DNA from 3 places in the Nocardia sp. NPDC051787 genome. Region 3 is predicted to be linked to each of the others. Evidence: riboswitches for the same ligand, from Rfam matches in the RefSeq annotation. Region 3 holds a riboswitch; each other region holds the start of a gene.
What was found. Region 3 has a riboswitch for S-adenosylmethionine ahead of AB0M45_RS01175 (rhodanese-like domain-containing protein). Riboswitches for the same ligand answer to the same signal wherever they lie in the genome.
Positions count from the first base shown of each region.

Region 1 (3,456 bases), on a different contig from region 3:
GGCCAGGTCGCCGCCAGGGTCGGCACCGTCGAGACGATGCTGATCTCCCGCCGCACCAGCCAGGGTCCCAGGTCGGCGCCGGTGCGCACCAGGTCACGCGGGGCGGGCACCAGGCAGGCGCCGTTGCGCCAGGCCAGCCACATCTCCTCGCAGGAGGCGTCGAAGGCGACCGAGAGACCGGCGAGAACCCGGTCACCGGGGCCGATCGGGGCATCGGGGAGGAACAGGTCGGCTTCGGCGTCGACGAACGCGGCGGCGCTGCGGTGGGTGACGGCAACGCCTTTCGGGGTTCCGGTCGACCCGGAGGTGAAGATGATCCAGGCGTCGTCGTCGGGGCTGGGAAGCGCCGACCAGGTGCGCGCGCCCTCGTGCTGCTCCGCGGCCCGGATACCGGCGGCCGTCGTCTCGATGCCGTCAGCGGTGACGATCGCGGTGACCTGGGCTTCGCCGAAGACGAGCTGGGCGCGATCGTCCGGGTCGTCGGCATCGACCGGCACGTAGGCGGCGCCACTGTAGAGGACCGCGAGGATGGTGACGTAGAGCCCGCGCGTGCCGGAGGGCATGCGCACGCCGACCCGGTCACCGGGACGCACGCCCGCCGTGGCGAGGCGCGCCATAGTCTTCTCGACCTCGACGACCAGTTCGAGATAGGACAGCACCACCTGGCCGTCATCGATGGCCGGCGCGTCGGGATGTGTGAGTGCCGTAGCGGTCAGGATGTCGACCAGCGTCCTGGCCTGTGGCGCATGGTCGCCCCGCGACAACGGGCGCACCGGCGCGTCGACCTCCGTTCGGAGCATGGTGCTCAGCGAACCTCCCATCGACCTGCCTCATACTTTCCGTTGTCGCGCCATAGCTGGGTTACCAAAGGGCAAATGCCACGATTGGCCAGCTGTCCACGGTACTGGGTTTGTTTCCTCGGCGCCTGCCGCGCTGCTCGAACGGGGAATGCCCGTCTCGCTTCGCTCGAGAACCACGGCGGCCGGTGTGGCCGTGCCGGCGGTAACCGCGCTCAGGTTCGGCTGCTTGTTGGTAGCTGGAGAAGGAGTTGGTGTCGGAGCCAACTCTCTCGCTGAGAGATCGCGAATCGGGGGGCGACTGGCTGCGAACAGATAACGCTTGGTTTTGCTGCCGGAAAAAGTTCGGTCCGCTGTGGTTATCTGAGAGGCGAGCGCCGATTGTCCGGGTTCCGGGATGCTGCTGCGTGTTTGCTGCATTTGTTCAGTTGTGGCTTTGTCGTGGATGAGGTGCGGTGCCTGCTCCGAATCGGAAGCGGGAGGCGTGATGTATTCGGGGCAACTGCGATTCGGTGGATGTGAGTTCGATGACGAACGGCGCGCGCAGCACTTGGTCGGGGTGTTCGTAGGACTCGCGAGTGTGCTTGCGATGACTCGCGTCTGTGGTCATGTCCCGATCGGGATGTGTCGGCTCGGATTGGCATGCGGTTGACAGTGCCGGGCCGCTTCTGCCAATCTCGGGTCAGGTCACGAGTGCCAGCGCTAAGCCCCGGCTTGCTGGCCGGCAACCCTCCTCCGCGGTGGGGTGCTCCGGGTGACGACCCGGCCGACGCCCAACCGGGCGCGGCAAGCGCGGACTCGGCGGATCGTTCGATCGCGGGTCCCTTAGCCGACGGGATGCACGTGATGACTACTGCTGTCGACAGCACCTGTGCCGCACTCGCCCGGGTCTCCGGCGACGAACTGCTGGTGCCGCTCGTGCAGGGCGGAACGGCGACCTACGCCAACTTCGACTACGCGGCGAGCGCGCCGGCGTTGGTGGAGGTCACCGACCGCGTGCAGCGGCTGTTGCCGTTCTACGCCAGCGTGCACCGCGGCGCTGGGTACGCCTCGCGGATCTCCACCGAGTGCTACGAGGCCGCCCGCGGATCGGTGGCCGAGTTCCTGGACGCCCCCGACGATCAGGTGGTGGTGTTCACCCGCAATACCACCGACTCGCTGAACCTGCTCGCGTCCTGCGTGCCCGGCGACACGGTGGTGCTCGATATCGAGCACCATGCCAACTTCCTGCCGTGGACGAGGCACGGCCGCCGCGTCGTGCAGGCGGCCGACACCGTCGAGGAGACTGTCGGCAGGCTGGTCGCCGAGTTGTGCAGCAAGCCAGCCGCGTTGCTCGCGGTGACCGGCGCGTCGAACGTCACCGGCGAGGTGCTTCCGCTGGAGCGGCTGGCCACCATCGCGCACCAGTGCGGCGCCCGGATCCTGGTCGACGCCGCCCAGCTGGCGCCGCACCGCCGGATCAGCCTGCGCGACATCGGAATCGATTACCTGGCCTTCTCCGGCCACAAGCTGTACGCGCCCTTCGGTTCGGGTGTGCTGGTGGGCAAGCGCGATTGGCTCGACGCGGCGCAGCCCTATCTGGCCGGCGGCGGGGCGGTTCGTGAGGTGAGCACCACCGACGCCGAGTGGGCGCCCGCTCCGCAGCGGCACGAGGCCGGGTCGCCGAACGTGCTCGGCGCCGCCGCGCTGGCCGCCGCTTGTGACGCGCTCTGTGCCATCGATGCCGAAACCCTTGCCGCCCATGAAAAGCGGCTCGCCGACCGGCTCCGCGACGGCCTCGCCGCGATTCCGGGTGTGCGACTGCTGCGCATCTGGTCCGATAGCCCCGACTCGGTCGGTATCGTCGCCTTCGCGCTCGACGGATTCGCTCCCGGTCATGTCGCCGCCTACCTCTCCGCCGAACACGGCATCGGCGTGCGCGACGGACGTTTCTGCGCCCACCCGCTGCTCGCCCGCCTCGGCGTGGACGGGGCCCTGCGCGCCAGCATCGGCCTCGGTACCACCTCCACCGACGTGGACCGCCTGATCGATGCGGTGTCCACCCTCGTGACCACCGGCCCCACGTGGGATTACGCCGCCACGAATGGCCTGTGGAACCCCACCCCCGAAACCCGCCCCTTCACCTCCACGGCCCCCACCGGCGCGGCCCCCTGCCTGGTCGGCTGAAGACGCCGACCTAGCGGCGTTGCCGGATACTATCGGCGTATCCGGCAATCCGACCCCGAGGTGGACCTATGAGCACGCTGCCAGTCTGGGCCACCGACCCGGGCGCTCTCCTCATCACGGAGGAGGGCTACGACGCGCTTCCGGAAGATATTCAGCGGCAGATCGAGGTGGTTGACGGCCACGTGATCGTATGCCGCAGCGGAACTTTCCAGCACAACAACGTGGCCCGGCGGCTCGCGAACGCTTTGGAGCAGGCGAGCCCCGACGAGCCGTGCACCGGCGTGGTGACCGATTTCGAGATGCACTACGTCCGGAGCCGTCCAGCGAGCCCTGGTTTCTCGTTTCGCCGCCCGGATGTCGCGCTGTACCGGTGCATCGATGGCGATCGGAAGCTGACGACCGCGGACGTACTTCTGGTAGTGGAGGTCGTCTCGCCGGGATCGGAGTACACCGACACCGTCGACAAGTGTGCGGAGTATGCGAACGAGGGGAT
Region 1 covers NZ_JBFAYO010000026.1:41,246-44,701, forward strand. Annotated here, with positions in the region: gene AB0M45_RS24775 (Pls/PosA family non-ribosomal peptide synthetase) at 1-800, opposite strand, end outside; SAM riboswitch class IV at 1,483-1,596, shown strand; gene AB0M45_RS24780 (aminotransferase class V-fold PLP-dependent enzyme) at 1,644-2,963, shown strand; gene AB0M45_RS24785 (Uma2 family endonuclease) at 3,032-3,456, shown strand, end outside.
Region 1: another riboswitch for S-adenosylmethionine. It lies ahead of AB0M45_RS24780 (aminotransferase class V-fold PLP-dependent enzyme); the one in region 3 lies ahead of AB0M45_RS01175 (rhodanese-like domain-containing protein).

Region 2 (3,456 bases), on a different contig from region 3:
CGCGAATGCACGACCTCCAAGCCGTCGCAGCCGGGCAGCAGATCGGCGAGCTCCTGTTGGGTCCGCAGCGGATACAGGCGGTCGGAGTCGACGCCGCCGACCACGCATGGCACCGGCGTCGCCGCGAGCACCGCCTCCACGCCGCCGCGGCCGCGGCCGACGTCGTGGCGGTTCATCGCCTCGGTCAGCAGCACGTAGGTCGCCGGGTCGAAGCGTTTGCACAGCTTCTCGGCTTGATGGTCCAGGTAGCTCTGCACCGCGTAGCGGCCGCCGTTCCACGGGTCCTCGTCGCCCTGCGGCTTGTTCTCGAACCGGTGGTCGAGCTCGAACTCGGTGCGGTAGGTCAGATGCGCGATGCGCCGGGCGACGGCCATGCCCGTCATCGGGGCGCGGCCGGTGTCGTGGTAGTCGCCGCCCTGCCAGTCGGGATCGGCCTTGATCGCCGCGATCTGCGTGATCTGAGTGCCGATCTGGTCGGCGGTGGCGCGGGCGCCCACGGCGAGCACCAGTGCGGCGGCGACGCGCTCCGGCGCGCCTACCATCCATTCCAGCACGCGCATGCCGCCCATCGACCCGCCGACAACGGCGGCGAGCCGGTCGATGCCGAGCAGATCCATCAGCGCCGCTTCCGCGGTCACCTGATCGCGGATAGAAATATCCGGAAACCGTGCGCCCCAAGGTTTTCCGTCCGGCGCCGAGCTGGACGGCCCGGTGCTGCCCTTACAGCCGCCGAGCACGTTCGTCGCGATCACGCACCATTCGTCGGTGTCCAGCGGCGCGCCCGGCCCGACCATGCCGTCCCACCAGCCGGGCAGCGGATGGATGGCGTCCGGCTTGCCGACGACGTGCGAGTCGCCGGTGAGCGCGTGTTCGACGAGCACGACATTGTCCAGATCCGGGGAAAGTTCACCCCAGCGCTGCACGGCGAGGCACACGTCCGGGATGACCGCGCCATTCTCCAACCGCACGTCCCCGATGGGGATGAAGCCCAGTTCCCCGTCCGGGGACGGCAGGGTGACAGTGGACGGGCGGACGCTCGATTCGGTATCCACGGTCACGTCGCAGCCGCCGCGAAACCGGCGCACAGATCGGCGCGCATGGCCTCGGCGCCCGCCGCGAGGGGGACCGATCGGGGAATGGTTCCGGAGGTCGGCTCCTCCGGCATGAGCTCGGGATGCGTCATCGACGCGGAGTGAATCACGAGAGAACGCACATCGCCGATGGTAGCTACACGTGCGGACCGGTCCGATCCGGCGGTGAACGGCCTACTCGCCGGCTGCGCTGCGCCCATGGACCAGGGCGCGGAGGACAGGCCCGCGATCATCGGTGCGCCGGTGCCGCCCTCGAAGCCCCCGTGGACCTGCGCGGCCGCGGGGGACCGCTGCGCCGGTGCGTTCTCGGCCACGGACGCGGTCGATTCACTCATGGTTTGCTCCAAAAGGGTGTTCGCCGGTACAGCAGGGGTTAACGGTGTGACCAACAACACATACCGGCGACCTCCTGATGCGCGCTTGCTCCCGGCTCTCGGGAGCCAGGTCATCACCCGGAGCACCCCACCGCTGCTGCAGGGTTGCCGACCAGCGAGCCGGGGCTTGGCGCTGGTGCTCATGACCTGCCGGGCATCATAACCGGCGTGCGGTCAGCCGTCGAAATCCCTCATCGAACTCACTGGTCGGCACCGTTCGGGGGTACGCAGCAGGTGCGCACGAACTCGTCGAAGGTCTCGGTGAACGCGGTACGTCCCGCCCGGGACGCGATCGCCACGTCCTCATGGTCGAACATGTCGCCGCTGCACTCCATGCCGACGGTGCCGATCAGCTGCCAGGCTCCCAGGATGAGCCGCACGGCGCGCGCGTCCGGCTCGGTGCCGAGGCGCTCGGCGAGCACGGCCGCTATCGCGGTGTTCTTCTCGTCGGCGTGCTCGAGACTGCGTGCGCTGACCGAGGGGCTGCTGCGCAGGATTCGCCGCATTTGCTGGTATCTCCGGAACGAGATCGGGGAGCTGCTGCCCGCGTCGGCGGCCTGGTCGACCACGCGCAGGAACGCTTCACGTAACGCCGCCAGTTCGTTGCCGGTGCGGGGAAGCTCGCGCAGCGTCTCGGCCACCGCGCTCCCGAAGTCCTGTACCGGGCCCAGGATGATGGCCTCTTTGCTGTCGAAATAGCGGTTGATGGTGCGCGGCGAGACGTCCGCGGCGTTGGCGATCTGCTCGACCGTGGTCGCGTCGAAGCCGTGCGCGTCGCACAGATCGAGCGCGACCTCGATGATGCGCAGCCTGGTCTGCTGCTTCTTGCGTTCGCGCAATCCGGGGGTTGCCGGTGGGCTGCCCTCCGCTGCGCTCGCGCCCATCGGCGCCGATGACTCGAGCATTCCCCCATGCTAACGCAAGCCGCCGTTTTCTTGTCTGAAACAGTCAAATGTCGTGATGCGACATTTTTCTCTTGACGACAAATGTCGCTCGATGACAGGATGATCCGGCACATCGAGGACGAGGAGATGACAGTGACGGAAACTGCGACGGCGGTGGACGCGCCAGGAAGAAAGGGCGGTTCAGCGCGCTGGCTCGCCTTGGCGGTAATCGCGTTGGCCCAGCTCATGGTGGTACTGGACGCCACCATCGTGACCATTTCGCTGCCGTTCGCGCAGCGCGATCTCGACATCAGCGACGGCAACCGGCAGTGGATGCTCACGGCCTACACGCTGATCTTCGGCGGCCTCCTGCTGCTGGGCGGCCGACTGGCCGACTACCTCGGGCGGCGCCGGATCTTCATCATCGGCCTGATCGGCTTCGCGGGAGCTTCGGCCCTGGCCGGTCTCGCCCAGAACGGCGCGGAACTGTTCGCCGGGCGCGCATTGCAGGGCGCGTTCGCCGCGCTGCTCGCGCCCGCCGCGCTCTCCCTGCTGTCGGTGACGTTCACCGAGCCGGGCGAGCGGGCCACCGCCTTCGGCGTGTTCGCGGGCATTTCCGCGGGTGGCGCCGCGCTGGGCCTGATCGCGGGCGGCGCACTCACCGAGTACGCGTCGTGGCGCTGGTGCCTGCTGGTCAACACGCCTATCGCGGTGCTCGCGCTGGTCGGCGCACTGGCCTGGGTGGTGAAGGACGTGCCGGTGCCGCGGGCTGGAGGTTATGACGTGCCCGGTGCCGTCACGGTGACGCTGGGCCTGATCGCCATCGTGTACGGATTCAGCCGCGCCGCCGACGACGGCTGGCTGGCCGCCAGCACCGTGGCGCTGCTGATCGCGGGCCTGGTCCTGCTCGTGGCCTTCGTCGCGATCGAACGGCGTTCGTCGAACCCGCTGTTGCCGCTGCACATTCCGGGCGAGATCAACCGCGGCGGCGCGTTCCTGGCCGCGCTGCTCATCCCGATCGCCATGTTCGCGATGTTCCTGTTCCTGAGCTACTACTTCCAGATCACGCTGGGCTACTCCGCACTGAAGGCGGGCTTCGCGTTCCTG
Region 2 covers NZ_JBFAYO010000007.1:85,723-89,178, forward strand. Annotated here, with positions in the region: gene AB0M45_RS09795 (homoserine O-acetyltransferase) at 1-1,058, opposite strand, end outside; partial or broken gene AB0M45_RS09800 (O-acetyl-L-homoserine sulfhydrolase) at 1,055-1,237, opposite strand; SAM riboswitch class IV at 1,503-1,613, opposite strand; gene AB0M45_RS09805 (TetR family transcriptional regulator) at 1,666-2,370, opposite strand; gene AB0M45_RS09810 (MFS transporter) at 2,497-3,456, shown strand, end outside.
Region 2: another riboswitch for S-adenosylmethionine. It lies ahead of AB0M45_RS09800 (O-acetyl-L-homoserine sulfhydrolase); the one in region 3 lies ahead of AB0M45_RS01175 (rhodanese-like domain-containing protein).

Region 3 (3,456 bases):
GACCGCGGCGGCCGAAGACGTGCACCTCGACGGCCTTGTTGGCCTTCAACCCCTGGTAGACGTTCGGCGGGATCTCCGTGGGCAGCAGTTCGTCGCCGGTCTTGGCCAGCACTCGGGCCACGTCCAGGGCGACGTTGCCGACGCCGAGGACGGCGACCTTCTCCGCGTCCAGCGGCCAGCTGCGCGGCACGTCCGGGTGCCCGTCGTACCAGGACACGAAGTCCGCCGCACCGTAGGAGCCGTCGAGGTCGATGCCGGGGATGGGCAGGGCACGGTCGGCGTTTGCGCCGGTGGAGAAGATCACCGCGTCGTAGAAGGCACGCAGGTCATCGAGGGTGATGTCGGTGCCGTAGTCGATATTGCCCAGCAGCCGCACCTGCGGCTTGTCCAGCACCTTGTGCAGGGCGGTGATGATGCCCTTGATCCGCGGGTGGTCGGGCGCGACGCCGTAGCGGATCAGCCCGAACGGCGCGGGCATGCGCTCGAACAGGTCGATACTCACATCGGCATCGGACTTCATCAACGCGTCGGCGGCGTAGATCCCGGCCGGTCCGGCGCCCACGATCGCGATGCGGAGCGGGCGGGTCTTCGCGGTGTGCGCGTCAAGCCCGGAGGAGGAAGCCTGCGTCACCACGGAGGGCTCGCGAACACCGCCATCCGATACTGCACTCTGTTCGGTCATCTCTTACGCGCACCCTTATGGTCGAAACAATTAATGACGTCTGGCTTAGCTTAGGCTAAGTTGACGCACCGGCTCGGTCGCACCCTTCCGGTGCGGACGCCGGCGTTGGCGTTGCCGGCTCGTGGCTGCACGGTGCTCCGTTCGCCGCGGCGATGAGCTGCCGATTCGCTATGACAGCAGGCTGCCGTCCCGCGATTCTATCGGGACCATCGATGCCGCCAGGATCCGGTGCGTGCAGTCGGTCGATGTCATCGAACATCTCGATCGGCGCGTACCCGCTCCCGCGCGACCTAAAGCGGCCCCTGCCCGCCGACGGACGCCGCCACCGCCCTGCCCCGGGGCCGGGGGCTGGATAACCACCCCGACCAGGGATCATCGAGCCATGACCGAGCAGCAGCCGACCGCAGGCGAGGACGACATCATCCGCGTCGATCAAACCGACAAGCGCTCCATGGTGCCGTTCATCGCGGCCGCAGTGGTCGCGGTGATCGTGCTCATCGCGATCGTGCTCGGCGGGGTGCTGTCGCCCGCTGAGAAAAATGTCACAGATGCCGACCGCATCTCCGCGGCCATCCGCAACTTCGTCGAGGGCGCCAACCGCACCGGCACCGTGCCGGCGCCCGGCACCGGATGCGCGGGCTTCGACGCCGCCCGCTCACCGCTGGCCGGGCAGTCCGGCGCCGGAAAGTCCGTCGAGCTCAGGAAAATCGACAACCCGATGGTGGACGGCGACAAAGGCAAGGCGACCGTGACCACGAAGGCGGACGGCACGGAGACGACCACGACGTGGAATCTCAGCAGATCCGGCGACAAGTGGCTGGTCTGCGCCTGAGCGTTCCCGCAGTGTGAACGGCCGTTTGACACGGTGACCCGGGTCGGTGCAATCTCAGTCGAAGGTCATGAGAACCAGTGTCAAGCCCCGGCATTACTGGTCGGCAACCCTCCTCCGCGGTGGGGTGCTCCGGGTGACGACCTGGCCGCGCTCCGGTCCTGGGCGCGGCAAGTGCGGATTCGCAGGAGGAGTAGATGAGTTACGCCGGTGACATCACCCCGCAGCAGGCATGGGAACTGCTGCGCGACAACCCCGAAGCAGTCCTCGTGGACGTGCGGACGGAAGCCGAATGGAAGTTCGTCGGCGTACCCGACACGAGCTCGATCGATCGGCCGACCGCGCTGATCGAGTGGGTCGACTCCACCGGCGCGCGCAACGAGATGTTCGTCGAGCAGTTGCGGCAGGCGCTCGCCGACCACGACCCCGAAGCACCGGTGGTGTTCTTGTGTCGCTCCGGCCAGCGTTCGGTCGGCGCTGCGATCGCCGCCACATCGGCGGGTTACCGCACCTCCTACAACGTGCTCGAAGGCTTCGAAGGTCCGCTCGATGAGTTCAGGCACCGCGGCGGCTCCGGCTGGCGTGCCCTCGGGCTGCCCTGGCGACAGTCATGACCAGGGCGTCTGGCGTGTCCTCGGGGCTCTACCGATGGGCGGCAGTCCTGAGCGGGGGTCTGGCGGGCCCTCGGAACTTTGCCGATAGGCGGCAGCCGTGATCACCGGCGGCGCGTTCGACAAGCCGCTGCCCGAGGGCGTCGGCCCCGCGACGCTCGGTGTCCGGGGCGGACTGCGGCGCTCCGGTTTCGAGGAAACCGCCGAGGCGCTGTACCTGACTTCCGGCTTCGTCTACGAGAGCGCGGAAGCCGCCGAGACCGCGTTCACCGGCGAGGTGGAGCATTTCGTCTACTCCCGCTACGGCAACCCGACGGTCGCCATGTTCGAGGAGCGGATGCGGCTGATCGACGGCGCCGAAGCGTGCTTCGCCACCGCGAGCGGAATGTCGGCCGTGTTCACCGCGCTGGGAGCGCTGCTCGGCGCCGGTGACCGGCTGGTCGCCGCGCGCAGTCTGTTCGGCTCCTGCTTCGTGGTGTGCAACGAGATCCTGCCGCGCTGGGGCGTGGAGACCGTATTCGTGGACGGCGAAGATCTCGACCAGTGGGAACGGGCGCTGTCGGTGCCGACCACGGCGGTGTTCTTCGAGACGCCCGCCAATCCGATGCAGACGCTGGTGGACGTGCGCCGGGTGACCGAGCTGGCCCATGCCGCCGGTGCGAAAGTGGTGCTGGACAACGTCTTCGCGACACCCCTGCTGCAACGCGGCTTCGAGCTCGGCGCCGACGTGGTGGTCTACTCCGGCACCAAGCACATCGACGGGCAGGGCCGGGTGCTCGGCGGCGCGATTCTCGGCGCGAAGGACTACATCGACGGCCCGGTGAAAACGCTGATGCGCCACACCGGTCCGGCGCTGAGCCCGTTCAACGCGTGGACCTTGCTCAAGGGGCTGGAGACGATGCCGCTGCGGGTGCGCCATTCGGCCGAGTCCGCACTCCGGATCGCCCGCTTCCTGGAGGGCAACAAGGCGGTCAGCTGGGTGAAATACCCTTTCCTGGAGTCGCATCCGCAGTACGCGCTGGCCACCGGTCAGATGAGCGCGGGCGGCACCGTGGTCACCTTCGAGCTGAACGCCCCCGAGAACGAGGCGAAGAAGCGCGCTTTCGAGGTGCTGAACCGGTTGCGCGTCATCGACATCTCCAACAACCTCGGCGACGCCAAGACCCTGATCACCCACCCCGCCACCACTACCCACCGCGCCATGGGCCCCGAAGGCCGCGCCACCATCGGCCTGTCCGACGGTGTCGTCCGCGTCTCGGTGGGCCTCGAAGACGTGGAAGACCTCCTGGACGACCTGGACCAAGCCCTCTCCTGACCGGCCGGCGAGCCGGTAC
Region 3 covers NZ_JBFAYO010000001.1:256,536-259,991, reverse strand. Annotated here, with positions in the region: gene AB0M45_RS01185 (FAD-dependent oxidoreductase) at 1-682, opposite strand, end outside; gene AB0M45_RS01180 (hypothetical protein) at 1,065-1,514, shown strand; SAM riboswitch class IV at 1,578-1,694, shown strand; gene AB0M45_RS01175 (rhodanese-like domain-containing protein) at 1,709-2,125, shown strand; gene AB0M45_RS01170 (O-succinylhomoserine sulfhydrylase) at 2,223-3,437, shown strand.